One region of the Cytobacillus sp. BC1816 genome, then DNA from elsewhere that is predicted to be linked to it. Evidence: a T-box and tRNA genes for the amino acid it is inferred to sense, from the RefSeq annotation. Region 1 holds a T-box; the other regions hold tRNA genes.

Region 1 (10,195 bases):
AGTTATATAGCACTCGGCCAACCTCGCCAAACTCGTAGCGGTCAGACAATCTTGTAACCGTCTCAATTGTTTCATTCAAACGGGTTAATATCCATTTATCGGCAACAGACTTTTCACCGCTTAAATCAATTTCTTCGTATGTTAATCCATCCATGTTCATTAATGCAAATCTGGATGCGTTCCAAATTTTATTGGCAAAGTTCCATGTAGCCTCAACCTTTTCCATACTGAAGCGCAGATCCTGTCCCGGCGAGCTTCCTGTAGAAAGGAAATAGCGGAGTGAGTCAGCACCATACTGATCAATTACATCCATTGGATCAACGCCATTTCCAAGGGACTTACTCATCTTGCGACCCTGTGAGTCACGAACAAGACCATGAATTAATACATCCTGAAATGGGCGCTCTCCTGTAAATTCTAGTCCCTGGAAGATCATTCGCGATACCCAGAAGAAAATGATGTCATAGCCAGTTACCAAAGCAGCAGTCGGATAGTATCTCTTGAAATCGCTTGAGTCAGTATCCGGCCAGCCCATTGTTGAAAATGGCCATAAGGCTGAACTGAACCAGGTATCCAAAACATCTTTGTCCTGCTCCCAGTTTTCAACATCTTCAGGTGCTTCGTGCCCTACGAAAACCTCACCTGTCTCTTTGTGGTACCAGGCCGGGATCCGATGTCCCCACCAAAGCTGGCGCGAAATACACCAGTCACGGATATTTTCCATCCAGCGCAGATACGTTTTTTCAAATCGCTCTGGAACAAAGTTTACTTTTTCTTCTTTAGTTTGAAGAGCGATGGCTTCATCAGCAAGAGGCTGCATTTTTACAAACCATTGTGTTGAAAGATAAGGTTCAACAACTGCGCCGCTGCGCTCTGAATGGCCCACAGAATGCATATGTTCTTCAATTTTGAAAAGTACTCCTTCTTCCTGAAGATCCTTCACGATTTGCTTGCGGCATTCAAATCGGTCCATACCTTGGTATTTACCGGCTCTGCTGTTCATTGTGCCGTCTTCATTCATTACAAGAATTCTTTCAAGATTGTGGCGGTTTCCTATTTCAAAATCATTTGGGTCATGAGCCGGCGTAATTTTTACTGCGCCTGACCCGAAATCCATTTCTACATAATCATCTGCAACAATCGGAATTTCGCGTCCTGTGATCGGCAGTTTAACTGTTTTGCCGATTAAATGCTTATAGCGGTCATCTTCCGGGTGTACTGCTACAGCTGTATCGCCAAGCATCGTTTCAGGGCGTGTAGTTGCAATTTCGATATGTCCTGAACCATCCGATAAAGGATATCTCATATGGTAGAAGGCACCCTGAACATCCTTATAAATAACTTCGATATCAGAAAGAGCCGTTTTTGTGGACGGATCCCAGTTGATAATGTACTCGCCGCGATAAATCAATCCTTTATTATAAAGTGAAACGAAAACTTCTCTTACAGCTTTTGAAAGGCCTTCATCCAGTGTAAAACGTTCGCGGCTGTAATCAAGGCCCAATCCAAGCTTTGACCATTGCTGGCGGATATGGCTGGCATACTCCTCTTTCCATTTCCATGTTTCTTCTACAAATTTTTCACGGCCTAAATCATAGCGGCTTTTGCCATCATTGCGAAGCTTTTCTTCAACCTTTGCCTGAGTAGCGATGCCCGCATGGTCCATTCCTGGAAGCCATAGAACATCATATCCCTGCATACGCTTCATTCGTGTAAGGATATCCTGAAGAGTCGTATCCCATGCATGGCCGAGATGAAGCTTTCCTGTTACGTTCGGAGGCGGAATCACAATTGTATATGGCTGCTTTGTTTCATCGTCTTTTGCTTCAAAGAACTTACCTTCCAGCCACCAGTCATATCGTCCTTTTTCAATCGCCTGCGGATCATATTTCGTCGGCATTGATAATTCATTATTATCCATGTGTCATTCTTCCTTTCTGAAAAGCAATCCCTAAAAAATAAAAAACTCCATTCGCCATAAAAGGACGAATGGAGTTTGCTTCGCGGTACCACCTTTTTTTCAATCACTAAAGAAAATCAGGGAAAGACATTCTTATAGAGATTGACACTTAAACAGATAACGGATTTCCCGTCTTTTACTACTTGGCTGCTGCCTTTCGCAAAAGATGCTCTAGGGCGACCTTCCAACAGTTTTGCCTGGATAACCTTTCAGCTGCTGGTTTTCCTCTCTAAAAGGCAAATGGCTATTGTACTCTTCCCTGTCTTAGCATCGATATACAATTTTATATATAAAATATACTACCCAATAAAGACTGTTATAGTCAATAAGGATACCCGAGTTTTTTATATATTATTCATTATTTCCATCGAAGTGATGATGATTTTGCCTGAAAAAGATTTCTTCAGGGGAATTTTAAAATACTGTTGTACAGTAAAGAAACGAAAATAGGCACTTTACAGAAAAATGAATCATAGAATATACATATGAACATTTGGGAAAGGGGCATGCGACAATGAGAAGAAAATATAATCCTTACACACTGCCTCCCTGGTTAAGAACTTTCAGGAATGTGTGTGCACAGTTCATAATCCCGTTCTGTGTTTTTCAAGGCATAAGAACAATATTGCTGCCTACCACCTTTGATGTACTGCTGCTATCGCTGTTCATTCTGATTGCTATCGCTTTCCATCTTCAATTGGTTTAGGAGCCCGCATCTTTTAACTTTGGGCTCCTTCCTGCGCTTGAGCTTCGGCAGCTGCTTTAGCTTCTTGTTTTTGCCTCTCAATCTCATCGATTCTCATTGCAGCATATTCAATATTTTTCAAAAGCCAATACTGCCTTTGCAAATGCTGGACAGCCTTTCTCTCTCCCCTTTTCCCCTCCCCTTTATAATATTGTTCAGCAGCCCTGATAATAGGACCCGGATGAGCAAAGTAGCTTTGAAACAGCAGCATCTCATCGTCTCTAAATGGAAAGTATTTCATATAAGTGTAAATCCACTCTACACATTCTTCTGATCTTTTTGGATAAGTTTTCAGTGTCCTTGATAAAAACGGCAATACATCATGGAGCGGCGATCCCTGTCTTGCATTTTCAAAATTTGTGAAGTACCCATATCCCCTTTCATCGTATAGAAAATGCTCGGTTGAAACTTTCCCATGAATGATTACCGTTCGTGCTTTGTCGTTTTCTTTTGTTTTTTCATACCAATCTTTGAATTTGTTTGTGGAATATTTTAGTGCCTGGCTGACGTCGTGAAAATATAGGGAAAACATTAGCTCAAAAGGAGACATATACTCTTTTCTTTCGCAGGCTTCAATGAATCCCTCTAAAAACTCCTTTTCTTTCTCCCATTCCTGCAAAGTTTTTTCATAATGTTCGGTTCGGTCTTCCTTGTTTATAGGAACTTCCCGCGAGGACAATGTATGCAGTCTAGCCAATTCCCTCAGCATCTGCTGATGCCTCTCAAATCTATCCTCTTTTTCTTCATTAGGCATCCATGGCATTAAATAAAATAATTCATTCTGATGGAGCACCCCATATCTTCCATCCACCGTCGGGTAAATAGGGACGATTCTGTTATAGCCTTTTTGAAAGAGGGTTTGTACATGCCTTATAAAATCAGCTCCATGCTGAGGCTTTATTTTCTTTAAAGCAAACACACCTTTGCTGCTGTAAACCTTCTGAACTCTCCCAAACTCCTCTACAAAATGCGGCTCTAATGAATAATGATTTAAAATAGGGGAGACTTTCCGCAGCCGATTTTTTTCTTCCACCTTAACCACTCACTTTCCAGAATGAGAAAAAATGATGTAATTTTGAAATATATTGGTTAAACGAAAATAGCTGAGCGGGTTATCAATACCTGCTCAGCTTTTAACCATTTAATGGGCTACCGCAACAGGAATGTACAGCACTTGCCCTTCATAAATATCCTGATTGATTTCAAGGTGATTCACCCGTAATAGCTGCTGGGCTGGTATATCATACCTTTCAGCAATGGCATCAATTGTGTCGCCGTTCTGCACAATGCAAACCTTGAGCTTAACATGTTCCTCTGTCTCTTCCTTACGGGCAAAGAACTCTGTTAAAGACATGCTTTTCTTCTTGGAGAGTTTCTTCTTCTTAGCTTCCTGTTCTGAAGAGGATGAGGATTCCTCAGTTTCCTCATGAGTTTCCTGTGCAGCCGCCTGAACAGGTTTCTTTTCAAAGGAAGGACTATCTGATTCGGACGCTTCCGTCATTTGATAGATTTCCTGTGCGGTTGGTGGTGCTTCCTCCTCATTGCGCTGAGAAGAAAAAGATATTTCCGGTGCACTTTTCGGAGTCTGTTCTTCTTCCGGCTGCTCTTGTTTTACTTCGAGCGCTGCCGGCGCTGATGGTTTAATGACGGTCTGCTCTTCCACTTCAGGCTGCTTCCTTGCTTCTGCCTCAAATGGAATATAAACCTCATCGGTTTCTGACTGCTCTTCCTGCGGGTCCTCTTCCCGTATATCTTCCTCGGCAGCAGCGTATACCTGTTCCTCTGTTTGTTCCTCTGTTTCTTCCTCTGTTTCTTCCTCTGTTTCTTCCTCTATTTCTTCCTCTCTTTCTTCCTCTTGCTCCTGTTCTTCTTGCTGATATGACGCCCATTCGTGCTGTATTATTTCTTCTTCCTCTGTCTCCTCTGCAACTTCAGAAGATCTGTTTAAAATCTCTAATTCTTCCGTTTCATTTTCAGTTTCAGCTTCCGCTTCTTCCTCCCATTCTTGAACAGGAACATGCTGCTGATCACCATATAATCCGGTTATGGTTAAATTAGCTGTCAATTTCATACAGCTTCTTTCCGGCAGAACATAATCGAACGACTCTACCGCAACATCAATATCGTAGATGCTTTGGATTCTATTATTCGGTATGGTGATATCGACAGGAAAATAGTGTTTGAATTCACAAATTCCTTCTCCTCTTTCTTCAATTGTCTGAACGAATTTGGTGACTGCCAAATCCTCTTGATCTTCCTCGGATACTTCTTCATCGTTGCGTCTATACTCACCTGCCAGTTCAAGTGCTCCCTGGATTGTTACATATTGATCGCTTTCCTGAATTGTTATATTGGGGTCTAACGAGATGGTAATCAGGTCCGATACTTCCTGTCCTTTTTGAAACCATACTGATTCTTCTAAAGAAAATCGTAAGCACGATGGATTCCCCTGAGACAAAGCGACTCCTCCCTTCGAATCTTTACGTTTAATCACTATGTCATTAACAATCCTATGAGGGATTAGGATACTTTATGATTAGAAAAATAGCGCTCTGAGGGAATCTTAGATAAATTTAGAAAAAAGTAACCATTGATAAGATTTTCTCTCGGCTGCGCATCCAAAGGATGCATAAAGACTCAAATAATAATTACAAGGGCATAAAAAAACACCCATCAATCGATGAGTGTCAAGTCTTGCTTATTTTAATTTTGAAAATGCCTTTTCAGCTGCCTGGATAGTCTTTTCGATATCTTCATCCGTGTGTGCAGTTGAGAGGAAGAGTCCTTCAAATTGGGATGGCGGCAGGAAGACTCCCTGGTTTGCCATTTCCCTGTAGTACTCTGCAAAGAAATCCAGGTTGGATGTTTTGGCTTTTTCATAGTTAATCACAGCTTCATTTGTAAAGAAGATGCCAATCATAGATCCAGCACGGTTAATGGTGTGTGGAATATCATATTTTTCAGCAGCTGCTTTAAGCCCTTCTTCCAGTCTGTCTGCTTTTCTTTCGAATTCCTTATAGGAATGTGGAGTCAGCTGGCTTAAGGTCTCGAAACCGGCTGTCATGGCAAGAGGGTTTCCTGATAGTGTTCCTGCCTGGTAAATTGGACCGCTTGGTGCAATCTGCTTCATAATTTCCGCTTTTCCGCCATATGCACCGACTGGTAGCCCACCGCCAATAACTTTTCCAAGACATGTAATATCCGGCGTCACGCCAAAGTAGCCCTGCGCACAATTATAGCCGACGCGGAAACCAGTCATTACTTCATCAAAAATAAGCAGGGAGCCGTTTTGCTCTGTAATTTCTCTTAAGCCTTCAAGAAAGCCTGGCTGAGGAGGAACGACACCCATATTTCCCGCTACCGGTTCCACAATCACACCTGCGATATCGTCTCCGAATTGCTCAAAGGCATATCTTACGCTTTCAAGGTCATTGTAAGGAACCGTAATTGTATTTTTGGCAACCCCTTCGGGAACCCCCGGACTGTCTGGCAGCCCCAAAGTTGCTACACCAGAGCCAGCCTTGATTAAAAGGGAATCGCCGTGGCCATGATAGCAGCCTTCAAATTTCATGATTTTATTTCGGCCGGTATATCCTCGAGCAAGCCTCAAGGCACTCATAGTAGCTTCTGTTCCGGAAGAAACCATTCGTACCACTTCAATGGAAGGCACGCGTTCAATGACCAGCTTGGCAAGCTCGTTCTCGATTTCGGTAGGAGCTCCAAAGCTTGTCCCCATTTCAGCTACTTTCTTTATACCCTCGACCACACGTTCATTAGTATGGCCCAGGATTAATGGGCCCCAGGACAAAACATAATCGATATATTCATTTCCATCGATATCGTAGATTTTAGAGCCTCGTCCGCGTTCCATAAAAATGGGATCCATATTAACTGATTTAAAGGCACGTACAGGAGAGTTTACTCCTCCAGGCATCAATTCGCTTGCCTCTTTAAAAGCCTTGATAGATTTTTCGTAAGAGCGCATGTCATCCCTCTTTTCGTTTAATAAGAAGTTTTCAATTAGCAAGACATCTATTATTAGTCCTGTTCCTTAATCCACCTTGCCGCATCTTTCGCATGGTAAGTAATAATTAAATCACTTCCTGCACGTTTCATGCCTGTGAGCATTTCCATTACGATTTTCTGTTCATCGATCCAGCCGTTCTGTGCAGCAGCTTTAACCATTGAATATTCACCGCTCACATTATAAATCACTATCGGCAGGTTGATGTTGTTTTTAACATCCCGAACTATATCCAGATAAGGCATTCCCGGTTTAACAATCAGGAAGTCAGCCCCTTCCATTAAGTCAGATTCCGCTTCGCGCATGGCTTCCATGCGGTTTGAAGGATCCATCTGATATGCTTTTCGGTCGCCAAATTGAGGTGTGCTGTCAGCTGCATCACGGAAAGGACCGTAGAATGCAGATGCGTATTTAACCGCATAAGACATAATCGGGATATCTTCAAATCCCGCTTCATCAAGACCTGCTCGGATGGCTGCTGTAAATCCATCCATCATATTTGATGGGGCAATTATGTCTGCTCCTGCTTTAGCCTGGCTGACAGCTGTCTGCACAAGCAGTTTAAGTGATGCATCGTTCAGCACTTCTCCATTTTCGATCAATCCGCAGTGGCCATGATCGGTATACTCGCAGAGGCATGTATCAGCAATTACGATAATTTCCGGATATTTAGCTTTTATTAATCTTGCAGCTTCCTGCACGATTCCATGATCATGATAAGCCTGCTGCCCGCATGCATCTTTCTCTTTAGGTATTCCAAATAGGAGCACCGATTTTATTCCAAGAGAAACGACCTCATTCATTTCCTCTTCGAGGTAGTCAAGCGACAAATTGTATATTCCCGGCATTGAAGGGATTTCTCTTTTAATGCTGTCTCCTTCTGCCACGAAAATCGGATAAATTAAATCCTCTGTACGCAAGAAGTTCTCACGGATAAGCGCTCTCATATTCGGACTTTTGCGAAGGCGTCTATGTCTATTAAATTGAAGATCCATTAATTTCCCCTCCTGATTTCTGCCAAGTAGCTAATAATGCTCTTAAGCATGCTATGTACTGTATATTCTTCAGGAACTGCATGAACCTGCAGCCCACAGGCCTTTGCGCGTTCTCTAGTCACAGGCCCGATGCAGCCTACCACACTGTCTTTAACAGCATTCTGATATCCAAGCTCCTTTAAAGCCCCTATAAAATGATCTACTGTGGAAGGGCTGGTAAAAGCAAGAATATCTAACCCTTTTCCTGAAAGCTGTTTTTTTATCAGACCTATGCTTTCACGTGGAAAAGTTGTCTCATAAACAATGATTTCATCAACTTCTGCACCATTTTCCGAAAGGGAGGCTGCGATATAGTCACGCGCCAGATTCCCTTTGGGGATTAATACTTTCATTCCATCTTCTACAAATGGCAAAAAATCCTCAACAAACCCTTCAGCAACATATTCCCGTGGCATAAACTGCACCTTTAATCCCTTATCCATAAGCAATTTCTTAGTCTTCTCTCCGATAACCGCTATGTTAGGGAAAGGCCCGCCCAGACTCAGATTTTCAAAAAAAGTGTCCACAGCTGTTGTGCTTGTGAAAATCACCCAATCATACGTTTGAATCCGCTTATGTGCTTTAAATAAAGCTTCCTTATCCTGCAAAGGCTCGAAAGCAATCAAGGGGATCTCAACTGGTATCCCCCCATAGTTTTGGATGAGAGCCGAAAAGGAGTGAGCCTGCTTTTTCCCTCTTGGCACTAAAACTGTCATGCCTTCTAAAGGGGAAGTCTGTTTCATTGCCCGTCAAGCTCCTCTTTCACCCTGTCAATCAGCTCTTTGGCCCCTTGTTCGGTTAGCTTGGCAGCCATCTTAACACCAAGCTCTTCCGGATCAGAACCTGTTAAGGTCTCCTTATAAATCATTTTTCCATCAGGGGAACCTACAAGTCCGGTTAACTCCATTTCACCTGTATCATTAATTGTGGCAAACCCTGCTATCGGAACCTGGCATCCGCCTTCCATTTTATGAAGGAACGCACGCTCTGCACGTACAGTCTGGTTCGTCTCAGAGCATGTGAATTTATCCAGCAATGCCCGAAGTTCCTTATCACTTTCACGGCATTCAATAGATAGTGCGCCCTGTCCAACAGCCGGTACACAAACTTCCGGTTCCAGGAATTCTGTAACAACATCAGCCGCCCAGCCCATTCTGGAAAGACCTGCTGCTGCAAGAATAATCGCATCATATTCTTCCGTTTCCAGTTTAGATAGTCTGGTATCAATGTTTCCTCTAATCCACTTAATTTCCAGATCCGGACGCTGTGCCAGCAATTGTGCCGCTCTGCGCAGACTGCTTGTTCCTACAATAGATCCTGCCTTTAAGTCATTCAGTTTTATATGCCCTTTGGAAATAAGGGCATCCCGATGGTCTTCCCTTTCAGGAATGCTGCCGATTGTCAGGCCTGCCGGAAGAACAGCGGGCATATCCTTCATGCTATGTACAGCCATATCTATTTCTTCATCAAGCATGGCCTGCTCTATTTCCTTTACGAACAACCCTTTTCCTCCGACCTTTGAAAGGGTAACATCTAGAATTTTATCACCCTTAGTGACAATTTCCTTCACCTCAAACTCAAAGGATGGATCAATGCTTTTCAATTGGCTGATCACCCAATTTGTCTGAGTTAATGCCAGCTTGCTTCGTCTTGAACCTACGATAATTTTTCTCATGACTGCCTCCTGCAATTAAATCTAGCTGCGGCTCCCAGCACCTAGAAGGTCATAAGCTGTTCTGCTCTGCGGCAAACTGCGCCGCGCCCCAGCCCATCTTATGCTTGTCGGGGCTAAACAGTCGCCTCCGCTTTTCTATGAATACCAAAAATGGAATGATGAAAGTTTGCCAAACAAAAAGAAGTTAATTAATACAATTAAAAATGATGCCAAATTCCAGAGGGCTAATGATTTTCCATATAGGCCCTTTCCAACTTTCATATAGAGATAAATACTATATAATGCAAGGACAATGAAAGAACCGATCACCTTGGAGTCATACCAGACCATATGGGGCAATTTAATGTAGGCCCACTGAATGCCTAAAATTAAACTTATCATCAGCATAGGTACACCTATTACATTTAATACATACGACATATGTTCAAGCTTTGACAAATCCGTTATCCGGAGCAGCCTGGTTCCCCACTTTTTCCTTTTCAGCAAATCGTATTGAATCAGATAAAGCAATGAAAAAACAAAAGATAGCGAGAAAGCTCCATATGAAAGGATTGCAACCGTTATATGAATTAGCAGAAGTTCTGAGATGAGCTGCTGTGCTTTGACAGCCGAATCAATCTGCACAGGTGCGAATGTATGGATCGCCATTATGATAAAGCCGAGAACATTTGTAAAAAAGACTATGAAATCGACTCTGAGCAGCCTGTTAATTCCCAAAGAAAGAGTGATAAGCACCCAGGCATAAAAGTATAGGCCC
Region 2 (10,195 bases), 2.3 Mb from region 1:
AGCGAAAGATGGGTGAGAATCCCATCCACCGAATGCCTAAGGTTTCCTGAGGAAGGCTCGTCCGCTCAGGGTTAGTCGGGACCTAAGCCGAGGCTGAAAAGCGTAGGCGATGGACAACAGGTTGATATTCCTGTACCACCTCTTTACCGTTTGAGCAATGGGGGGACGCAGGAGGATAGGGTAAGCGCGCTGCTGGATTAGCGCGTCCAAGCAGTTAGGCCGGTAACGAGGCAAATCCCGTTACCACATAGGCTGAGCTGTGACGGCGAGGGAAATTTAGTACCGAAGTTCCTGATTCCACACTGCCAAGAAAAGCCTCTAGCGAGGGAAAAGGTGCCCGTACCGCAAACCGACACAGGTAGGCGAGGAGAGAATCCTAAGGTGAGCGAGAGAACTCTCGTTAAGGAACTCGGCAAAATGACCCCGTAACTTCGGGAGAAGGGGTGCTCATTAGGGTGAATAGCCCTGATGAGCCGCAGTGAATAGGCCCAGGCGACTGTTTAGCAAAAACACAGGTCTCTGCGAAGCCGCAAGGCGAAGTATAGGGGCTGACGCCTGCCCGGTGCTGGAAGGTTAAGAGGAGAGGTTAGCGCAAGCGAAGCTTTGAATCGAAGCCCCAGTAAACGGCGGCCGTAACTATAACGGTCCTAAGGTAGCGAAATTCCTTGTCGGGTAAGTTCCGACCCGCACGAAAGGCGTAACGATCTGGGCACTGTCTCAACGAGAGACTCGGTGAAATTATAGTACCTGTGAAGATGCAGGTTACCCGCGACAGGACGGAAAGACCCCGTGGAGCTTTACTGTAGCCTGATATTGAATTTTGGTACAGCTTGTACAGGATAGGTAGGAGCCTGAGAAGCCGGAGCGCTAGCTTCGGTGGAGGCGTCGGTGGGATACTACCCTGGCTGTATTGAAATTCTAACCCGCGCCCCTTATCGGGGCGGGAGACAGTGTCAGGTGGGCAGTTTGACTGGGGCGGTCGCCTCCTAAAAAGTAACGGAGGCGCCCAAAGGTTCCCTCAGAATGGTTGGAAATCATTCGCAGAGTGTAAAGGCACAAGGGAGCTTGACTGCGAGACCTACAAGTCGAGCAGGGACGAAAGTCGGGCTTAGTGATCCGGTGGTTCCGCATGGAAGGGCCATCGCTCAACGGATAAAAGCTACCCCGGGGATAACAGGCTTATCTCCCCCAAGAGTCCACATCGACGGGGAGGTTTGGCACCTCGATGTCGGCTCATCGCATCCTGGGGCTGTAGTCGGTCCCAAGGGTTGGGCTGTTCGCCCATTAAAGCGGTACGCGAGCTGGGTTCAGAACGTCGTGAGACAGTTCGGTCCCTATCCGTCGTGGGCGCAGGAAATTTGAGAGGAGCTGTCCTTAGTACGAGAGGACCGGGATGGACGCACCGCTGGTGTACCAGTTGTCTTGCCAAAGGCATCGCTGGGTAGCTATGTGCGGAAGGGATAAGTGCTGAAAGCATCTAAGCATGAAGCCCCCCTCGAGATGAGATTTCCCATAGCGTCAAGCTAGTAAGATCCCTGAAAGATGATCAGGTTGATAGGTCAGAGGTGGAAGCGTGGCGACATGTGGAGCTGACTGATACTAATCGATCGAGGACTTAACCAAAACGAAAAGCGGAGGCGACTGTTCAACTTCGAGAGAAGTTAGGAGCCGAAGCTAGACAAGTCATTGGTGAATACTCGGCAAATGCTTCTTCATGCATTATCTAGTTTTGAGGGAACGAAAAAAAGTAAATTTCCTCTTGAAAAATGATAAAAAGACGGTATAATAATACTTGTCTTTGAAAAAATAGTCTGGTGGCGATGGCGAGAAGGTCACACCCGTTCCCATACCGAACACGGAAGTTAAGCTTCTCAGCGCCAATGGTAGTTAGGGGCTGTCCCCTTGTGAGAGTAGGACGCTGCCGGGCTGTTTTACAAATATCATTATTCCGCAGTAGCTCAGTGGTAGAGCATTCGGCTGTTAACCGAACGGTCGTAGGTTCGAATCCTACCTGCGGAGCCAAATGGAGAGCTGTCCGAGTGGCCGAAGGAGCACGATTGGAAATCGTGTATACGCTAACCGCGTATCAAGGGTTCAAATCCCTTGCTCTCCGCCATTATAATTTCTATATTGGCCCCTTGGTCAAGCGGTTAAGACACCGCCCTTTCACGGCGGTAACACGGGTTCGAATCCCGTAGGGGTCACCATTTTGGAGGATTAGCTCAGCTGGGAGAGCATCTGCCTTACAAGCAGAGGGTCGGCGGTTCGATCCCGTCATCCTCCACCATATTATTGTCGCGGGGTGGAGCAGTCCGGTAGCTCGTCGGGCTCATAACCCGAAGGTCGCAGGTTCAAATCCTGCCCCCGCAATCTGGTCCGGTAGTTCAGTTGGTTAGAATGCCTGCCTGTCACGCAGGAGGTCGCGGGTTCGAGTCCCGTCCGGACCGCCATTTTTACAAAAAGTAAATAATATGTGGCTCAGTAGCTCAGTCGGTAGAGCAAAGGACTGAAAATCCTTGTGTCGGCGGTTCGATTCCGTCCTGAGCCACCTTTACTGAATTGATTTGCCGGTGTAGCTCAATTGGTAGAGCAACTGACTTGTAATCAGTAGGTTGGGGGTTCAAGTCCTCTTGCCGGCACCATTCTTTATGCTAATATGGAGGGGTAGCGAAGTGGCTAAACGCGGCGGACTGTAAATCCGCTCCTTCGGGTTCGGCAGTTCGAATCTGCCCCCCTCCACCAATTTATATAGGGGTATAGTTTAATGGTAAAACGAAGGTCTCCAAAACCTTTGATGTGGGTTCGATTCCTACTACCCCTGCCAATATTATAATGGCGGCTGTGGCGAAGTGGTTAACGCATCGGATTGTGGCTCCGACACTCGTGGGTTCGATTCCCATCAGTCGCCCCATAAATTTATAGTAACAGTACGAGTATAACTCTCATATAAATGTGATATGAACTATCAATGGGCTATAGCCAAGCGGTAAGGCACCGGACTTTGACTCCGTCACTCGCAGGTTCGAATCCTGCTAGCCCAGCCATTTTGCGGAAGTAGTTCAGTGGTAGAACATCACCTTGCCAAGGTGAGGGTCGCGGGTTCGAATCCCGTCTTCCGCTCCAGAATAAACTTCATTTTATGGCGGCATAGCCAAGTGGTAAGGCAGAGGTCTGCAAAACCTTTACCACCGGTTCGAATCCGGTTGCCGCCTCCATAATCTAAATCTTGATTCGCTGATATACGCCGGGGTGGCGGAACTGGCAGACGCACAGGACTTAAAATCCTGCGGTAGGTGACTACCGTACCGGTTCGATTCCGGTCCTCGGCACCACAAGATTTACTACATTTTAATATGCCGGTGTGGCGGAATTGGCAGACGCGCACGACTCAAAATCGTGTTCCTTCTGGAGTGTCGGTTCGACCCCGACCACCGGTATCTAAAAAGAGGTTTCCCAATAGGGAAATCTTTTTTTGTTGTTTAATTAATATCTGTGCAAATTTTTAAAGCGGATAGCAAATATCAATGCAGCCATTCTGCTGATTGTGATGTAATATTATCTATCTTGGACGTAACACACATCTGTTGCTTACTTTAGTAATTCAAACCTGGTTTATCTTGTTTCATAGGAACCTTCCGAACAGTTAAGAACCCCCTCTCGAAACCACCCTCTGAATCTTTCGGAACCCTGCATTGAAACAACTTTTATTAGGATGGTGCTGTATACCATCTGTCCTGTTCGATATAAAAGTCTCCCTCATAATTCTTGACTTCAAAAATGTAGATGCAGCCTCCAGTGATTAATAATGAATCTATTTGGAAAAAGCCCACATCTCTATGTTCAAGATAGCTTCATTCTATGCAATGTTTTCCATTTCCACAAGCTAATCCTTTTAAAGAAGTCAAAATATTGCACCATTTTAGTCAATCCAGTCACCTATATATGCAAACGGTTTCAAATATAATGTAGGAAAGCGTTTGCAAGAGATGAGGGGGCGGTGAAGAGATTTGGAGACAAAGATTGAAGTCGGGGAAGCAGCAGTCAATTCAGAGGTTAAAACAGTATCCAGGAAAAAAGCAAATCTGAAAAAAATGCTAACATACAGCGCATTTGTAGGACCGGCATTGATTTTTTTCCTGGTGATTCAAATCATTCCTTTTTTGATGGGAATTTATTATTCTTTTACTTCCTGGAATGGTGTCAGTTCTGTAGTTGAGTGGGTCGGACTTGAAAATTATATAAAGATCTTTAAAAATGATCCCAAGTTTTTTGATTCCTTCATTTTTACTACCAAGTTTATGTTAGCCTCGGTTATTATTAGTAATTTACTAGGTTTTGGGCTTGCATTATTATTGAACGCAGCATTGAAGTCCAGAAATTTATTGCGGACTGTGTTCTTCATTCCTAATGTTATCGGGGGATTATTGCTTGGGTTCATCTGGCAGTTTATTTTTGTAAAAGGGTTTGCTGCAATTGGAAATCTTACAGATCTATCCGTATTTAAGCTGCCATGGCTTGGGGATGAGTCAACAGCATTCTGGGGAATTGTAATTGTGTTTGCCTGGCAGATCAGCGGATATATGATGGTTATTTATATTGCAGCGCTGCAGGGGGTTGATCAGACATTGCTGGAGGCCGCCAGGATCGATGGGGCATCAAGCTGGACACTTCTGACGAAAATTATTATTCCTCTTATTTTGCCGGCGTTTACGATTTGTTTCTTTTTAACTATTTCAATGGCATTTAAGATTTTCGACCTGAATATTTCACTGACAGGCGGAGGTCCATTTAATTCAACACAATCTGTTGCAATTAATATTTATCAGGAAGCATTCCAGAATAACCGGTATGGTCTGGGTACCGCGAAATCCATTTTGTTCTTCCTTGTTGTAGCAATTTTTACAACGGTTCAGGTTATGATGACCAAGAAAAGGGAGGTTGAGGCCTAATGAGTCCCAGATATACGAAGGTTACGTTTCTGCTCGAGATTATCGGAATCGTATTAGGAATCATATTCCTCATACCTTTTTATTTCGTGATCATCAATTCTGTAAAAGGTTTTGCAGATATTTTGATTGATGCTGCAGCGTGGCCGCAGGAGTTTTTATTCTCCAATTACTTGAAGGTATGGGATATTATTAATTTCCCGCGGGCCTTCTGGAATTCGCTTATAATTACGGTGATCAGCAATATTGGACTGGTTGTCATTAGTTCCATGGCTGCCTGGAAGATGGTCCGAACCCCGGGGAAATTCAGCAAAATCCTGTTTGCGTTATTTGTATCTGCGATGGTTATTCCTTTCCAGACGGTCATGATACCGCTGATGAAGCTGGGAGGCACGCTGAATCTGACAAACAGCATACCTGGTCTCATCATTATGTATTTTGGCTTTGGTGTACCATTATCGCTTTTCCTGTATCACGGATTTATTAAAACAGTTCCAATAGAGATAGAAGAATCGGCCCGAATTGATGGGTGCAGCCAGTTTGGGGTCTTTTGGAGAATTGTTTTTCCGCTTCTAAAGCCAATCACTGTAACGGTTATTATTTTAAATACATTATGGATCTGGAATGATTATCTTCTGCCACTTCTTGTGCTTCAGGATGCAGAACTAAGGACGATTCCTTTGGCCACAAGTTCATTCTTTGCACAATATACAAAGCAATGGGACATGGGACTGGCCGCCCTTGTGATGGGCATTACACCTGTTGTTATTTTCTTCCTGTTTCTGCAGAGGCATATTATTAAAGGCATTGCACAAGGTTCCATCAAGTAGTTATAGAGACTTTTGCGGCCATATGGGCTGTTAAAGTTTATATAAAAAATTATTCAGGGGGGAAACAAAATGAAACGCTTTGCTCTATTACTGCTGTCATTGGTTCTGATGGCGGGCATTATGGCGGGCTGTTCTTCTTCCAGCTCTTCAGGGGATGAAAAGCCAAAGGATGATTCAAATAATGATGATGAAGTGGTAACATTGAATTTGTTCCAGTTTAAAGTGGAGATTGCCGATCAGCTTCAGGCAATGATCGGTGAATTCGAAAAAGAGCATCCGAATATTAAAGTAAAGCTTGAATCAGTCGGCGGCGGTGCTGATTATGGTGCTGCATTAAAAGCAAAGTTTGCATCCGGCGAACAGCCTGACATTTTTAACAATGGCGGATTTAAAGAATTGGAGCTTTGGAAAGAGCATCTTGCAGATCTTTCGAATGAGCCTTGGGCAGAGCATGTGCTTCCAATTGGAAAAGTTCCAATGACTGATACAGACGGCAAACTTTATGGAATGCCTGTAAACCTTGAAGGATACGGTTTCATTTATAATAAGGATTTATTTGAAGAAGCAGGCATCACTGAACCACCTAATACGATTTCTGAACTGAAGGATGCTTCTGAAAAACTAAAAGATAAAGGAATTACTCCTTTCTCTGCCGGTTATGGAGAGTGGTGGGTCATTGGCCAGCATTTACTAAATATTCCATTTGCACAGCAGGAAGATCCGGTGGCATTTATTGAGGGCTTATACAGCGGATCTGAAAAAATTACTGGCAATGATAAATTTAAAGAGTTCAAAGAAGTGCTTGATACTGAAATAAACTTTGGAAATGATAATCCATTAACAACAGATTATAATACGCAAGTAACGCTATTTGCATCCGGCAATACAGCAATGCTTCAGCAGGGGAACTGGACAGAAAACATGATTCTTGAAATCAACCCTGAAATTAATATGGGATTCCTGCCAATTCCGCTTACTGATGATGAGGCTGAAGCAGACCGTTTACCGGTAGGCGTTCCGAACAACTGGGTTCTTAATAAAAATTCAGAGCATCTTGAAGAAGCAAAATTATTCCTTGACTGGATGGTTTCTTCTGAAACAGGAAAGCGTTATATCACAGAAGAGTTTGCGTTCATTCCTGCCTTCGACAATATAGAACCAACCGGTTTAGGCCCGCTTGGACAGCATATTCTTGAGTATTCTAAGGAAGAGAAAACCGTTCCTTGGACATGGTTCAGGTGGCCGGATGGTGCAAATAAAGAGTTTGCTGCAACAATCCAGGAATACGCTGCAGGAAAGATTGACTATGATACGGTCGTAGAACGCTTCCAGGCATCCTGGGATAATCTGAAATAAATTTGGTTAAACAGGAAGCATGTCTGCGGAAGATATGCTTTCTGTTTTATATTTTAATTATATGCAAAACCCCATAACAAAAAGGCATCCCCAAAAAGGGAAGTTCGCTTTATACTATTGTAAAAGACAAAGCAGCGGGGGATGTAAATGTTCAAAAAGAGCATTAGAAATAAACTGATTGTTCTATTGATGGTAGCCACGATCGTTCCATTTGGGGCGTCTATAATCATCACTTATTATCATACAGCGGAATCATTGAAAGACCAGGCCATTAAGGAAAATAGCAACCTATTATATCAAGGAAAAGTGAACCTGGAGGGTTACATAAATGAGCTGGACGGATTAACACTATCCCTTTACAATAATCCAGGTTTAATAAACTTTTTAAAAGATCCCCAAAAGGAAAATAATTATCAGGCAGTGGAAGCTGTAAGAAATGTAATTTCTACCATACTGTATGCAGAAGAAAATATCAAAAGAGTTAACATTGCTGTTGCAAAGGAAGATCGTCTTATAACAGCTTCCAGGCGCTCTACAGTTATTTTTTCAAAGAAGCTGACAAATGCCAATCAGGAATTTTACGTAAAAGCCAAAGAAAGTCCAAGTAATATGTATCTTGAGCCTATTCATAAGATAAAGGAGCCTGAGGACAAAAAGCCTAAAAATGTAATAACGCTTCACAGATCTTTAATCAATATTCCATCAGATGATGTATTGGCATATATCTCACTGGAGTTCTCACCAGATCAAATAACCAATATCAGCCGTAATCTTTATTCGGGTGAAAATGAAGAATTCTATATAATATCTCCTGAAGGTGAATTGATCTACCGTTCAACTGATGAAACTGATGAAGATTCTAAGTCGACTGATTGGATCGATTGGGTAATGAGTACAAATAAAGAAAATGGCACGGTTGAATGGAAAGAAGGTTCTTTCAACGGCGTCATGATATACGATCAATTATCGCAAAATTCTGGCGGCTGGTATCTTGTTAAGCGTGTCCCATATATCACTTTATATGAAAGTGCATTCAGCGTGGCGAAAATCAATATCATGTTTGGTGTAATAGGACTCATACTGGTTATTCTTGCCACTCTATTTATCTCTGTTAGAATCACTTCACCAATCAGAATCCTGCTGAAATATATTGATCAGGTTGAAAAGGGAAACCTTAATGTCCGTTTTCAATCTTTCGGCAATGATGAGATTGGCTATCTCGGTGATCGTTTTAAACAAATGATCGATAAAATTAATGATTTAATCAATCGGGAGTATAAACTTCAGCTTGAAAACAAGACCAATCAGCTAAAGGTTCTGCAGTCACAGGTTAATCCGCATTTTTTATATAACGCGTTGCAGTCTATCGGAACAGCAGCATTAAAAAATCAGGGTCCGCAGATTTATTCGTCTGTTACCCGCCTTTCTAAAATCATGCGGTACAGTATGAATATGGAGGAGGATATGGTTCCTCTTCAAAAAGAGATCGAACATACCAAGTCTTATCTCCTGCTGCAAAAAGAGAGGTTTGGTGACCAGCTTCAGTTCAGTTTTCAGCTTGATGAAGCAGCAATGGGGTTTCCTGTTCCGAAAATGATTCTACAGCCAATAGTGGAGAATTACTTTAAGCATGGTTTTGATGCGCGGGAAAAAGCTGGAGAGGTTAGTATCACCTGCAGACAGGATGAATTTTATCTGGATATTCTGATCGAGGATAATGGCACAGGCGTCTCTGAGAGCAGGCTGGAGGAAATCCGATTTCATTTGATGAATGACAGGATGGGGCAAAAGGGTGAGTTAACGAATATCGGACTGAAGAATGTTTACACCCGGTTAAAACTCTATTATGGCAATCGGGCATTCCTGCAGCTTAAGAATCTTGAGCGAGGCGGGCTGCTTGTTTCTATTAAACTTCCAAAAAGGATGGAAGGTGGATAAGATGAAAGCAATTATTGTGGATGATGAAAAACATGTGAGGGAAGGCTTGCTTCTTCTGGGAGATTGGAGCCGCTTTGGTATTGACACAATCATGGAGGCTGTTGATGGAAATGAGGCCATAAAGCTGATTAAAGAGCATCGCCCGGAAATCATATTCACTGATATGAGCATGCCAAAGAGAGATGGCATAAGCCTTTTAAAATGGATTCATTCTTCGGGTTTATCCAGCAAGACGATTGTCGTCAGCGGATATGATGATTTTGACTATATGAGGAATGCCATCTGTTATAAAAGCTTTGATTATATCTTGAAGCCTATTGATCCTGAAATACTGAATGAAACCCTGGAAAAAGCTATAAATGAATGGAAACAGCAAAGTACTCCTGAGGAATGCAAGCAGGAGCATGACGGAGAGATGAATGTGATTCAGCAAATAGAACAGTTTTTGCTGGAAAGCTATAACAAGGATATTAACCTGCAGGAAATTGCAGATAGATTTTATTTAAGCAGGGAGTACATTTCCAGGAAGTTTAAACAGGAATACCAGGCTACCATAACAGATTTTATTACGAATGTTCGAATGAACAAGGCAAAAGAGCTTCTGCAGAACCCTAAACTGAAAATCTATGAAATTGCTTTCCAGGTCGGCTATCAGGATGAAAAGTATTTTAGCAAAGTGTTTAAAAAGACAGTGGGGATTTCCCCAAATGAATATCGAAGTATGAATTAACAGAAGGAGGAAGATCATGATCAACGTGCTTGTTTGGAATGAGAATCGACATGAACAAAGGGATGAAAAGGTAAAGTCTGTCTATCCGGATGGTATTCACCGTGCCATTGCAGACTTTTTAAAGGAAGAAGATCATAAAGTAAAGACAGCTACATTGGATGAGCCCCAGCATGGACTTAGTGATGCTGTTTTACAGGAAACAGACGTTTTGGTCTGGTGGGGACATCTTGCGCATGGGGAAGTTGAGGATGCAACCGTTGAAAAAGTAAAACAAAGAGTGCTGGACGGAATGGGGCTGATTGTCCTGCATTCTGGCCATTTCTCTAAAATTTTTAAAGCATTGATGGGAACATCCTGTGATTTAAAATGGAGAGAAGCGGATGAAAAGGAACGGA
Region 3 (10,195 bases), 1.3 Mb from region 1:
TGCATAAGAGCCTTTTAAAAGTGTCAGCGTTTTGCGGAACGCTTCTTCAGTATCAGAACCTTCGTTCACGAATAGTTCAATCAGCTGAACGATGATTTCTGTATCTGTATCACTTTTAAGGGCAACTCCCTGCAAATATTCGCGCTTTAAGATGTCATAGTTCTCAATAACGCCATTGTGAACAAGCGTAAAACGGCCTGAATTGCTTTGATGAGGGTGGGCATTTACTGTGCTTGGAACCCCGTGAGTCGCCCAGCGGGTGTGTCCGATCCCTGTGTTTGCCACCACATCTTCATCAACAATATTGCGAAGGTCCGCAATACGGCCTTTTTCCTTGAAAACCTGAACCCCGTTATCATTCATAACCGCGATGCCAGCTGAATCATAGCCTCTATATTCAAGCTTTTCCAAGCCCTTTAATAAAATTTCCTTTGAATCTAAGTTTCCAATATATCCAACGATACCACACATACTTCTTTTCCTCCTAATAATGAAGGGGCAAGAAGCCTTTTCGGGGCAGTCCTGCCCCTTATCTCTGTTTTTTTATATTCGCCGCTCTAAGGGGCATCACAGCCTCTTGGATGAGCGTTTCTTAGTTTTAGCATTCCCTTCTCTTTGTCCATTCAGTTGCCCGAATGTTTTAAAGAAGAAATCATCGGTTGTGCTTTCAACCGGGAGGCATCCGCCGAACATTCGATAAACCTCCTCCTCGTCAACTAATCCTTACGTCCAGGATCAGTTCAGGCGCTTTAAATTTAATTAATTTCTCACGATCCACCTTTCTCTTCTTGAATAAAAGATGTCCTGTATTCTTAAATACAAAAACAGGATTATCATACATCAAAGTCAGACTTCCGTCAACAGATAAATGAAGGCAGCTGCCAGCCGGCCATTTGGGTATTCCCTTTTCGTGCAGCTGTAAACTCCATATATAAAAATATGCATAAGGGAGTTCCGGAGTTCCCTTATGCATATGATTTGTGCTTTTATTCCTTTAATCCCATTTCACTTTCAACAACGGCAGCGATGCGCTCTACATATGATGCGCAAAGTTCACTCGTTGGGGCTTCTGCCATTACGCGTACAAGCGGCTCTGTACCGGAAGGACGGACCAGAATCCGGCCGTTTCCGTTCATTTCTTCTTCAACCTGTGCAATGACTTCTTTCACTTTTTCATTGTCTGTCACATGATGTTTATCTGTGACACGAATGTTTACAAGCTTCTGCGGGAATTTCTTCATTTCGTTCGCAAGCTCAGATAGCGGCTTCTTAGTTACTTTCATGATGTTAACAAGCTGAAGGCCTGTCAAAAGCCCATCTCCAGTTGTGATGTAGTCCAGGAAAATGATATGACCTGACTGTTCTCCGCCAAGGTTGTAGCCATTCTTCTTCATTTCTTCCACAACATAGCGGTCGCCTACAGCTGTCTGAACACTTTCCACACCGTTGGCTTCAAGCCCTTTATAGTATCCAAGGTTGCTCATCACAGTGGAAACTACTGTGTTTTGCTTAAGTCTTCCCTGCTCTTTCATGTATTTTCCGCAGATATACATGATTTGGTCGCCATCTACAATATCGCCATTCTCATCAATGGCAATTAAACGGTCGCCATCTCCATCAAAAGCCAAACCTACATCTGCTTCTTTTTCCTTAACAAAGGCAGACAATGCCTCAGGATGAGTAGAACCGACTCCTGCATTGATATTTAATCCATTAGGAGATGCTCCCATCATGGAAAGATCAGCATCAAGATCAGCAAATAGGTGTGTTGCCAGCGGAGAAGTGGCCCCATGTGCACAATCGAGCGCAATGTGGATGCCTGAGAAATCTTCATCAACCGTCTGCTTTAGGTATTGAAGATACTTCTGTCCGCCTTCAAAATAATCATTTACCTGCCCGAGGCTGCCTCCGACCGGTCTTGGAAGCTGGTCTTCTGCCATATCCATCAATTGCTCAATTTCAGCTTCCTGATCATCGGACAATTTAAACCCATCCGGGCCAAAGAATTTGATTCCGTTATCTTCAACAGGATTATGGGAAGCAGAAATCATTACGCCAGCTTCTGCACCCAGAGCTTTTGTTAAATAAGCGACGCCAGGCGTTGAAATGACACCGAGGCGCATAACTTCTGCTCCGATTGATAATAGCCCCGCTACGAGTGCGCCTTCGAGCATATGGCCCGAAATACGGGTATCACGGCCGATTAATACTTTCGGACGATCATGGTCCTTCGTTAATACATAACCCCCAAAACGGCCCAGTTTAAAAGCCAGCTCTGGTGTCAATTCACTATTTGCAACTCCTCGTACTCCATCTGTACCGAAATATTTACCCATTTTATAATCGCTCCTTCTAACTTTAAAAACTATATTAAGCTTCTTCTTTTCGCGTAATTGTAATAGTCGCTTTACCTGATGCAGTTTTTATATCCACCCCTGAAGGGCCATCGACATTGATTGGCACCTCATGATCACCTTCACCAAGGTCTGCCAGGCTCAAATACAGATTAAAATCTTCCGCTTTGAGATCCTGAACCGTGCTGCTTTTTCCGGTAACCGTAATACTTGTCCGTCCGGAAGCTGGATTTTTAAGGACTGCTTCATATTCTTCAGCTAAGCCGGCTAAATTGATGGGGAGGCTTGAAAAGGTTTTGGTTTCCTCTTGTTCCTGTGCCTGTGTTTCTTCTGCAGGCTCTTCGGTGCTTTCCTCTTCTCTATCAGCATTCTCAGCGTTCTCCTCAGTGCTAACGTCAATAGACGCCTTCACTGTCTTAGGGTCCACTGCAGAAATGCCATCCGGAATAATAACCGGTAGGGTGAGCACGGTATCTTTTTCGATCTTGCTTACATCCACCTCTACCCTGACACTTTCAGTCTCATTTAATATTTCTTCCCGGCCCGTTATGGAAGCCTCGTTAACATCGAGTTCAATCGAATTAATGGTAACACCATCTTGAGGGTCCCCCTTCCGGACGATCGTAACGGGAACCGTCTTGCTTAACTGCTTAACCGGCACTGTTACTTGAATTACCTGGGGTTCCACAATAACATCAAGCTTATTCATCTCACGGTCCAATACCCTGACAGTTGCTTCATCAGTGATTGTCTCGGTTATTGGCCCCTTTACATCCAAGGTTGCTTTAACAAAGCTGATCCGCTCGATCACTTCTTTTGCACCTGTGATTTTTACCGTCTTTGGTTCCGCAGATGCCGCATCGGCTGAATACCCCTCACCAAGCAGTCCATTATTAAATTCTGCATCCACTTTAAACTCCTGGGTCACTTTTTCGTGGACTGTCACATCTGCATATTGCGGGTTGATTGTCACATCAAGTTTATCTGAGATATCGCGGATCTTAATTTCCACTCTTTGAGAGCCGATTTCTGCATTTGTCAAATCTACATATACTTCAAAGTTCTGCAGTTTTTTAGCTTGCTCCAAGTGGCTTTTTGGCCCTTCTATATTTAAGTCCACTGTTTCCGGAATACCGGTAACGACCAGATTTTCCGTATCATAATAGCTTTTCACCGGGACATTTTCAACAATGCCTGAATCCTGCTGGCCAGGAACGTTTATATCCTTTAATTCCTTATCTGCATCATACACAGAGTCAAATAGAAAAAGTGCCAGTATCAAGGCAACAATTTTCATGAACCAGCGGGTATCTACCAATTTATCAATTAACTTATCCATTCTTTTTCCCCCTCCAGTTCCAAAGACCTGAAGAAGTCTGCTTTAGTTTCTGTTGAACAAGCAATTCATTTGAAAGCATATCTTTAAAAGCTTCAGCTTTTAAATCACGGTGCAGCTCACCGTTTTTGGTTAAGGAAACACTTCCTGTTTCCTCTGATACGATAATGGTAATACTGTCGGTTACTTCACTTATACCTAAAGCAGCCCTATGCCTGGTGCCGAGCTCTTTTGAGATGAAGGGGCTTTCTGACAGAGGAAGATAACACGCTGCTGCTGCCACACAATTCTTTTGAATGATAACGGCTCCGTCATGCAGCGGTGTGTTCGGTATAAATATATTAATCAGGAGCTCAGATGATATTTTAGAATCCAGCTGAATACCGGTTTCAATATAATCGTTCATCCCTGTTTCCCTCTCAACTGAAATAAGCGCCCCAATGCGGCGTTTAGCCATATAATCCACAGCCTTAGCAATGGATTCGACCAGTTTCTCCTGATTTTCCTCCTCCTGATTAGCTGTCCTTGAGAAGAATCTTCCTCTCCCCAATTGCTCCAATGCTCTTCGCAGCTCCGGCTGGAAAATGATTATGATGGCCAGAAATCCCCAAAGAAGCACTTGTTCCATCATCCAGCCTAATGTTTGCAGGTGGAACTTGTCGCTTGCTACTTTGACCAGGATAATGACAAAAATCCCTTTTAGCAATTGGACAGCCTTTGTTCCTTTTACAATCATTATGAGTTTATAGATGACGTACCAGACAAGGAGAATGTCTATTGTATTAGCCAACAATTTCAAAATAGAGAAATCTGCAAACGACATTATCCTTCCTCCAAATATATATTTCAAAAGCAATAAATGCTTAAAGTTCCTTTATGTAACTTTCATATTATATCATATTTGACGCTAATTCCAATTTTGAGACAACAGACACCACCTGGAAAAATAAGTACACTAAGAATCCCTGCATTAAAGCAGGGATTCTTACTATGGTTATGTCTATTTCTCTTTATCTGTTTCTCCGCTTTCAAATACGTTTACAGCATCTTTGGCTGCCTTTTTGATGTGGTACCATAGCCATTCGAAAATGGCATCAACCTCTTCAATTTCTCCGGTAACATTACCTGCTGAAGCCATGTACTGCTGGCCATTGATGACTGTAACATTTCCGTCTATTTCGCCCTGGATTTCCAAGTCGCCGTTCTTAACTACTACATCGCCTTTTACCACTTCGCCTTCGGGTACAATCACCTTATCATTTTCCACCACAAGGTTTGGCTGCTTGGAAACTGATAGTTGGTGATCCTGATCCCAGGATGATACGACGCTTCCCATCATCAGAACAAGAAAGAGGGATGCAGCAGTTAGAATCGGATGATGCCTGAACCAGCGCTGGACCCCGACTTTCCGCTTCTCTTTGGGTAATTTGGCCATAACGTTTGCTGTGAAATTTTCAGGTGCCTGTATATGTGAAGTGCTTTGGACTAAAGCGATCGTCTTCTTTAATTCATGGAAATGAATTTGGCATTCCTCACAGTTCTGCAGATGTGCCCTTAATTCCTTCTCATGTTCGGCTGAGATCTCTTCATCTAGGTACTCATGCATATAAACAACCATTTCTGCTGGACATTTCAAAGTTCTCACCCTCTTTTTTAAACGTATCTTAATTGATTCCTAAGTGCTTCCCTGCCCCGGTGAATTCTGGTTTTAACCGTTCCCAGAGGAAGGTCCAGCGTTTCACTGATCTCGTTCAGCGATAATTCTTCAATATATTTTAGAACAATAACCGAACGATATTTCTCCGGAAGCTTCGATATTTCCCTTTGGATTGTTTCCTGCAGTTCCAGGCTTTCAACATCTTCCTCCGGCAGCCTCGCATCTGAAGCAATTTGAGAATACATGTTCAGTCCATCCGTTCCTGCGACCTCTGCATCCAGATAATAATCAGGCTTCTTTTTTCTGATTCTGTCTATACAAAGGTTAGTGGCAATCCGATAGAGCCACGTGGAAAATTTCAAGTCAATATTAAAGCTGGCAATGTTAACATAGGCTCTTAAGAAAGCCTCCTGTGCGATATCCTCTGCCTCATGCCTGTTTCCCAGCATTCTGTAGCAAATCTGAAAAACTTTATCTTTGTATATTTCAACAACTTCAGCATAAGCATCCTGGTCGCCTTTTAATACTTGCTTTATCCTCTTCTTTACGATTGTCTCCATTTTTTTACCTCCGCTCCAGTGCGGCTAATCGATAATACGAATCGATAGCGGAAAAGGTTTCATTTTAATTAAAAAACATTCAATTTCTATATTAGCAAATTTTTACTTATTCTGGTTTATTTTTTTCCTTTTAGGGTATAAAAGTACTAAATTAATCGAAAAGGGTTGGTTACGGTGTGTGTTAAGGAATTATTGAGAGATATTGAGGATTGCAGATCAAGAATGATTCAGTTAACAGCTTCCGCTTCTTTTACAGACCACTTGGTAGTTGATACGAGCACGAAACTCGATCAGCTTCTAAATAAATATTATACACTTACAGCAAAAAAATGAGCAGAACTTGTATACGTTCTGCTCATTTTTATTTTTCTATTATTATAGAAGCTTCTCGCCAAATAATGAACCCATAAGCGCGACTGCCACAGTAGCTGTTTTGTTTTTGTCATCCAAAATTGGGTTAACCTCTACAAATTCAGCCGATGTAATGATCTGCGATTCTGCAAGCATCTCCATGGCCAAGTGGCTTTCACGGTAGCTGATACCTCCAATAACTGGAGTTCCAACACCAGGGGCATCATGCGGATCCAGTCCATCCAAATCTAAAGACAGATGAACACCATCTGTATTTCTTTCTTTTAAGTATGTAATAGACTCCTCCATGACCTTTGTCATCCCAATCCGGTCGATTTCGTGCATGGTGTATACTTTAATGCCTCTTTCCTTAATAAGCTCCCGCTCTCCTTCATCCAAAGATCTTGCCCCAATAATGACAATATTCTCTGGCTTAACCTTTGGAGCATATCCCCCTACATTGGTTAAAAGCGGGTGGCCAATTCCCAGGCTTACTGCAAGAGGCATACCGTGTATGTTCCCTGATGGTGAAGTTTCAGCTGTATTTAAATCACCGTGGGCATCATACCAGATTACCCCAAGATTTTTATAGTGCTTCGAAACACCGGCCAAGGTTCCGATTGCGATGCTGTGATCGCCGCCCAGTACTAATGGAAAAGAACCGCTTTCTATTGCTTTATCAACTTCTTCGCCTAGTTTTTCTGTCTTTTCAGCAATAAGGTCCAAGTTTCTAAGATTTGAATTTGGATCGATTTGAACTTCTGGACGGCCGATGGCAATATCGCCCTGGTCATGGATTTCTTCGAATAAACACTTTAATCGTTCATTTACACCGGCATATCGGATCGCACTTGGCCCCATGTCCACACCGCGTCTCATCTGGCCAAGATCCATCGGCATTCCAATTATCGATAATTTCTGTCTTTTCATAGTAAAGTCCTCCCTTTCCCTTCATACTCATATTTTAACCGCTTTCAAACACATGACTCAACTCGACAAAATCGTGTATATATATGCGGTTTCCGGGGAAGAAAGTCCTAACAACCAGGTGTTCACCTCTAATGATGAGAAATAAAAAATCCCTAAACCATGATGGTTTAAGGATTGTCGTATGATGTATAATGGTGGAGCCTAGCGGGATCGAACCGCTGACCTCCTGCGTGCAAAGCAGGCGCTCTCCCAGCTGAGCTAAGGCCCCATTTATTTGGAGCGGAAGACGGGATTCGAACCCGCGACCCCCACCTTGGCAAGGTGATGTTCTACCACTGAACTACTTCCGCAAACATATTTATATGAAAAGTAAGACCTTCAGGAATCGATTCCCAAGGTCTGTGTTTTTCTATAAAGTGAGCCATGAAGGACTCGAACCTTCGACCCTCTGATTAAAAGTCAGATGCTCTACCGACTGAGCTAATGGCTCGAAATTGGCTGGGCTAGCAGGATTCGAACCTGCGAGTGACGGAGTCAAAGTCCGGTGCCTTACCGCTTGGCTATAGCCCAATAATGACAAAATAAAAAGGACATTCATATCTTGTCCAGTTTTTTGTGTTTTTATTAAAAATAAGTGGTGGAGGGGGGCAGATTCGAACTGCCGAACCCGAAGGAGCGGATTTACAGTCCGCCGCGTTTAGCCACTTCGCTACCCCTCCATCTATAAAACAAGATGGTGCCGGCGAGAGGACTTGAACCCCCAACCTACTGATTACAAGTCAGTTGCTCTACCAATTGAGCTACACCGGCAGCTTGTACATTTAAATTAATGGTGGAGGATGACGGGATCGAACCGCCGACCCTCTGCTTGTAAGGCAGATGCTCTCCCAGCTGAGCTAATCCTCCATTATGGTGACCCCTACGGGATTCGAACCCGTGTTACCGCCGTGAAAGGGCGGTGTCTTAACCGCTTGACCAAGGGGCCTAGTACTCTAGTTGTCTAAATTAAAAGAGCTTCCAACCGGGCTCGAACCGGTGACCTCTTCCTTACCATGGAAGTGCTCTACCTGCTGAGCTATGGAAGCAACAGCTCATAATTCCCAAAAGGGGCTTTATGAAAATGGCTCCGCAGGCAGGATTCGAACCTGCGACCGTTCGGTTAACAGCCGAATGCTCTACCACTGAGCTACTGCGGAAAATTGGTATTTTAGTAAACAGCCCGGCAGCGTCCTACTCTCACAAGGGGACAGCCCCTAACTACCATCGGCGCTGAGAAGCTTAACTTCCGTGTTCGGTATGGGAACGGGTGTGACCTTCTCGCCATCGCCACCAGACTATTTTCAAAAGACAAGTATGATTATACTTTCTTTTGGTGTTTTTTTCAAGAGGAAATTTCATTTTCTCGTTCCCTCAAAACTAGATAATGCATGAAGAAGCATATGCCGAGAATTCACCAATGTGGTTAAGTCCTCGATCGATTAGTATCAGTCAGCTCCACATGTCGCCACGCTTCCACCTCTGACCTATCAACCTGATCATCTTTCAGGGATCTTACTAGCTTGACGCTATGGGAAATCTCATCTCGAGGGGGGCTTCATGCTTAGATGCTTTCAGCACTTATCCCTTCCGCACATAGCTACCCAGCGATGCCTTTGGCAAGACAACTGGTACACCAGCGGTGCGTCCATCCCGGTCCTCTCGTACTAAGGACAGCTCCTCTCAAATTTCCTGCGCCCACGACGGATAGGGACCGAACTGTCTCACGACGTTCTGAACCCAGCTCGCGTACCGCTTTAATGGGCGAACAGCCCAACCCTTGGGACCGACTACAGCCCCAGGATGCGATGAGCCGACATCGAGGTGCCAAACCTCCCCGTCGATGTGGACTCTTGGGGGAGATAAGCCTGTTATCCCCGGGGTAGCTTTTATCCGTTGAGCGATGGCCCTTCCATGCGGAACCACCGGATCACTAAGCCCGACTTTCGTCCCTGCTCGACTTGTAGGTCTCGCAGTCAAGCTCCCTTGTGCCTTTACACTCTGCGAATGATTTCCAACCATTCTGAGGGAACCTTTGGGCGCCTCCGTTACTTTTTAGGAGGCGACCGCCCCAGTCAAACTGCCCACCTGACACTGTCTCCCGCCCCGATAAGGGGCGCGGGTTAGAATTTCAATACAGCCAGGGTAGTATCCCACCGACGCCTCCACCGAAGCTAGCGCTCCGGCTTCTCAGGCTCCTACCTATCCTGTACAAGCTGTACCAAAATTCAATATCAGGCTACAGTAAAGCTCCACGGGGTCTTTCCGTCCTGTCGCGGGTAACCTGCATCTTCACAGGTACTATAATTTCACCGAGTCTCTCGTTGAGACAGTGCCCAGATCGTTACGCCTTTCGTGCGGGTCGGAACTTACCCGACAAGGAATTTCGCTACCTTAGGACCGTTATAGTTACGGCCGCCGTTTACTGGGGCTTCGATTCAAAGCTTCGCTTGCGCTAACCTCTCCTCTTAACCTTCCAGCACCGGGCAGGCGTCAGCCCCTATACTTCGCCTTGCGGCTTCGCAGAGACCTGTGTTTTTGCTAAACAGTCGCCTGGGCCTATTCACTGCGGCTCATCAGGGCTATTCACCCTAATGAGCACCCCTTCTCCCGAAGTTACGGGGTCATTTTGCCGAGTTCCTTAACGAGAGTTCTCTCGCTCACCTTAGGATTCTCTCCTCGCCTACCTGTGTCGGTTTGCGGTACGGGCACCTTTTCCCTCGCTAGAGGCTTTTCTTGGCAGTGTGGAATCAGGAACTTCGGTACTAAATTTCCCTCGCCGTCACAGCTCAGCCTATGTGGTAACGGGATTTGCCTCGTTACCGGCCTAACTGCTTGGACGCGCTAATCCAGCAGCGCGCTTACCCTATCCTCCTGCGTCCCCCCATTGCTCAAACGGTAAAGAGGTGGTACAGGAATATCAACCTGTTGTCCATCGCCTACGCTTTTCAGCCTCGGCTTAGGTCCCGAC

The links. The T-box of region 1 lies ahead of ACR42H_RS21350 (valine--tRNA ligase). A T-box ahead of a tRNA ligase gene usually reads a tRNA of that ligase, here a tRNA-Val.
Region 2: it has a tRNA-Val gene. The T-box ahead of ACR42H_RS21350 (valine--tRNA ligase) is inferred to sense a tRNA for this amino acid. The anticodon was not compared.
Region 3: it has a tRNA-Val gene. The T-box ahead of ACR42H_RS21350 (valine--tRNA ligase) is inferred to sense a tRNA for this amino acid. The anticodon was not compared.

What each region holds. Positions count from the first base shown of each region.
Region 1 covers NZ_CP195611.1:4,187,649-4,197,843, forward strand. The annotation lists gene ACR42H_RS21350 (valine--tRNA ligase) at 1-1,921, opposite strand, end outside; T-box leader at 1,979-2,235, opposite strand; gene ACR42H_RS21355 (hypothetical protein) at 2,475-2,666, shown strand; gene ysxE (spore coat protein YsxE) at 2,680-3,738, opposite strand; gene spoVID (stage VI sporulation protein D) at 3,847-5,163, opposite strand; gene hemL (glutamate-1-semialdehyde 2,1-aminomutase) at 5,404-6,690, opposite strand; gene hemB (porphobilinogen synthase) at 6,744-7,724, opposite strand; gene ACR42H_RS21380 (uroporphyrinogen-III synthase) at 7,724-8,506, opposite strand; gene hemC (hydroxymethylbilane synthase) at 8,503-9,438, opposite strand; gene ACR42H_RS21390 (cytochrome c biogenesis protein) at 9,574-10,195, opposite strand, start outside.
Region 2 covers NZ_CP195611.1:1,172,629-1,182,823, forward strand. The annotation lists rRNA gene ACR42H_RS06195 (23S ribosomal RNA) at 1-1,623, shown strand, start outside; rRNA gene rrf (5S ribosomal RNA) at 1,811-1,927, shown strand; tRNA gene ACR42H_RS06205 (tRNA-Asn) at 1,948-2,022, shown strand; tRNA gene ACR42H_RS06210 (tRNA-Ser) at 2,026-2,116, shown strand; tRNA gene ACR42H_RS06215 (tRNA-Glu) at 2,133-2,207, shown strand; tRNA gene ACR42H_RS06220 (tRNA-Val) at 2,212-2,287, shown strand; tRNA gene ACR42H_RS06225 (tRNA-Met) at 2,297-2,370, shown strand; tRNA gene ACR42H_RS06230 (tRNA-Asp) at 2,374-2,450, shown strand; tRNA gene ACR42H_RS06235 (tRNA-Phe) at 2,476-2,548, shown strand; tRNA gene ACR42H_RS06240 (tRNA-Thr) at 2,567-2,642, shown strand; tRNA gene ACR42H_RS06245 (tRNA-Tyr) at 2,659-2,742, shown strand; tRNA gene ACR42H_RS06250 (tRNA-Trp) at 2,751-2,824, shown strand; tRNA gene ACR42H_RS06255 (tRNA-His) at 2,836-2,911, shown strand; tRNA gene ACR42H_RS06260 (tRNA-Gln) at 2,970-3,044, shown strand; tRNA gene ACR42H_RS06265 (tRNA-Gly) at 3,049-3,123, shown strand; tRNA gene ACR42H_RS06270 (tRNA-Cys) at 3,142-3,215, shown strand; tRNA gene ACR42H_RS06275 (tRNA-Leu) at 3,244-3,332, shown strand; tRNA gene ACR42H_RS06280 (tRNA-Leu) at 3,356-3,437, shown strand; partial or broken gene ACR42H_RS06285 (nuclease-related domain-containing protein) at 3,720-3,833, opposite strand; gene ACR42H_RS06290 (carbohydrate ABC transporter permease) at 4,008-4,949, shown strand; gene ACR42H_RS06295 (carbohydrate ABC transporter permease) at 4,949-5,776, shown strand; gene ACR42H_RS06300 (ABC transporter substrate-binding protein) at 5,846-7,132, shown strand; gene ACR42H_RS06305 (sensor histidine kinase) at 7,280-9,070, shown strand; gene ACR42H_RS06310 (response regulator transcription factor) at 9,072-9,800, shown strand; gene ACR42H_RS06315 (ThuA domain-containing protein) at 9,817-10,195, shown strand, end outside.
Region 3 covers NZ_CP195611.1:174,490-184,684, reverse strand. The annotation lists gene glmS (glutamine--fructose-6-phosphate transaminase (isomerizing)) at 1-471, opposite strand, end outside; gene ACR42H_RS01045 (hypothetical protein) at 568-693, opposite strand; gene glmM (phosphoglucosamine mutase) at 987-2,336, opposite strand; gene ACR42H_RS01035 (CdaR family protein) at 2,371-3,693, opposite strand; gene cdaA (diadenylate cyclase CdaA) at 3,686-4,513, opposite strand; gene ACR42H_RS01025 (anti-sigma factor family protein) at 4,691-5,326, opposite strand; gene sigW (RNA polymerase sigma factor SigW) at 5,344-5,907, opposite strand; gene ACR42H_RS01015 (aspartyl-phosphate phosphatase Spo0E family protein) at 6,082-6,240, shown strand; gene rocF (arginase) at 6,283-7,188, opposite strand; tRNA gene ACR42H_RS01005 (tRNA-Ala) at 7,381-7,456, opposite strand; tRNA gene ACR42H_RS01000 (tRNA-Gly) at 7,464-7,538, opposite strand; tRNA gene ACR42H_RS00995 (tRNA-Lys) at 7,606-7,678, opposite strand; tRNA gene ACR42H_RS00990 (tRNA-Gln) at 7,684-7,758, opposite strand; tRNA gene ACR42H_RS00985 (tRNA-Tyr) at 7,824-7,907, opposite strand; tRNA gene ACR42H_RS00980 (tRNA-Thr) at 7,923-7,998, opposite strand; tRNA gene ACR42H_RS00975 (tRNA-Val) at 8,019-8,094, opposite strand; tRNA gene ACR42H_RS00970 (tRNA-Glu) at 8,099-8,173, opposite strand; tRNA gene ACR42H_RS00965 (tRNA-Thr) at 8,201-8,273, opposite strand; tRNA gene ACR42H_RS00960 (tRNA-Asn) at 8,310-8,384, opposite strand; rRNA gene rrf (5S ribosomal RNA) at 8,406-8,522, opposite strand; rRNA gene ACR42H_RS00950 (23S ribosomal RNA) at 8,647-10,195, opposite strand, start outside.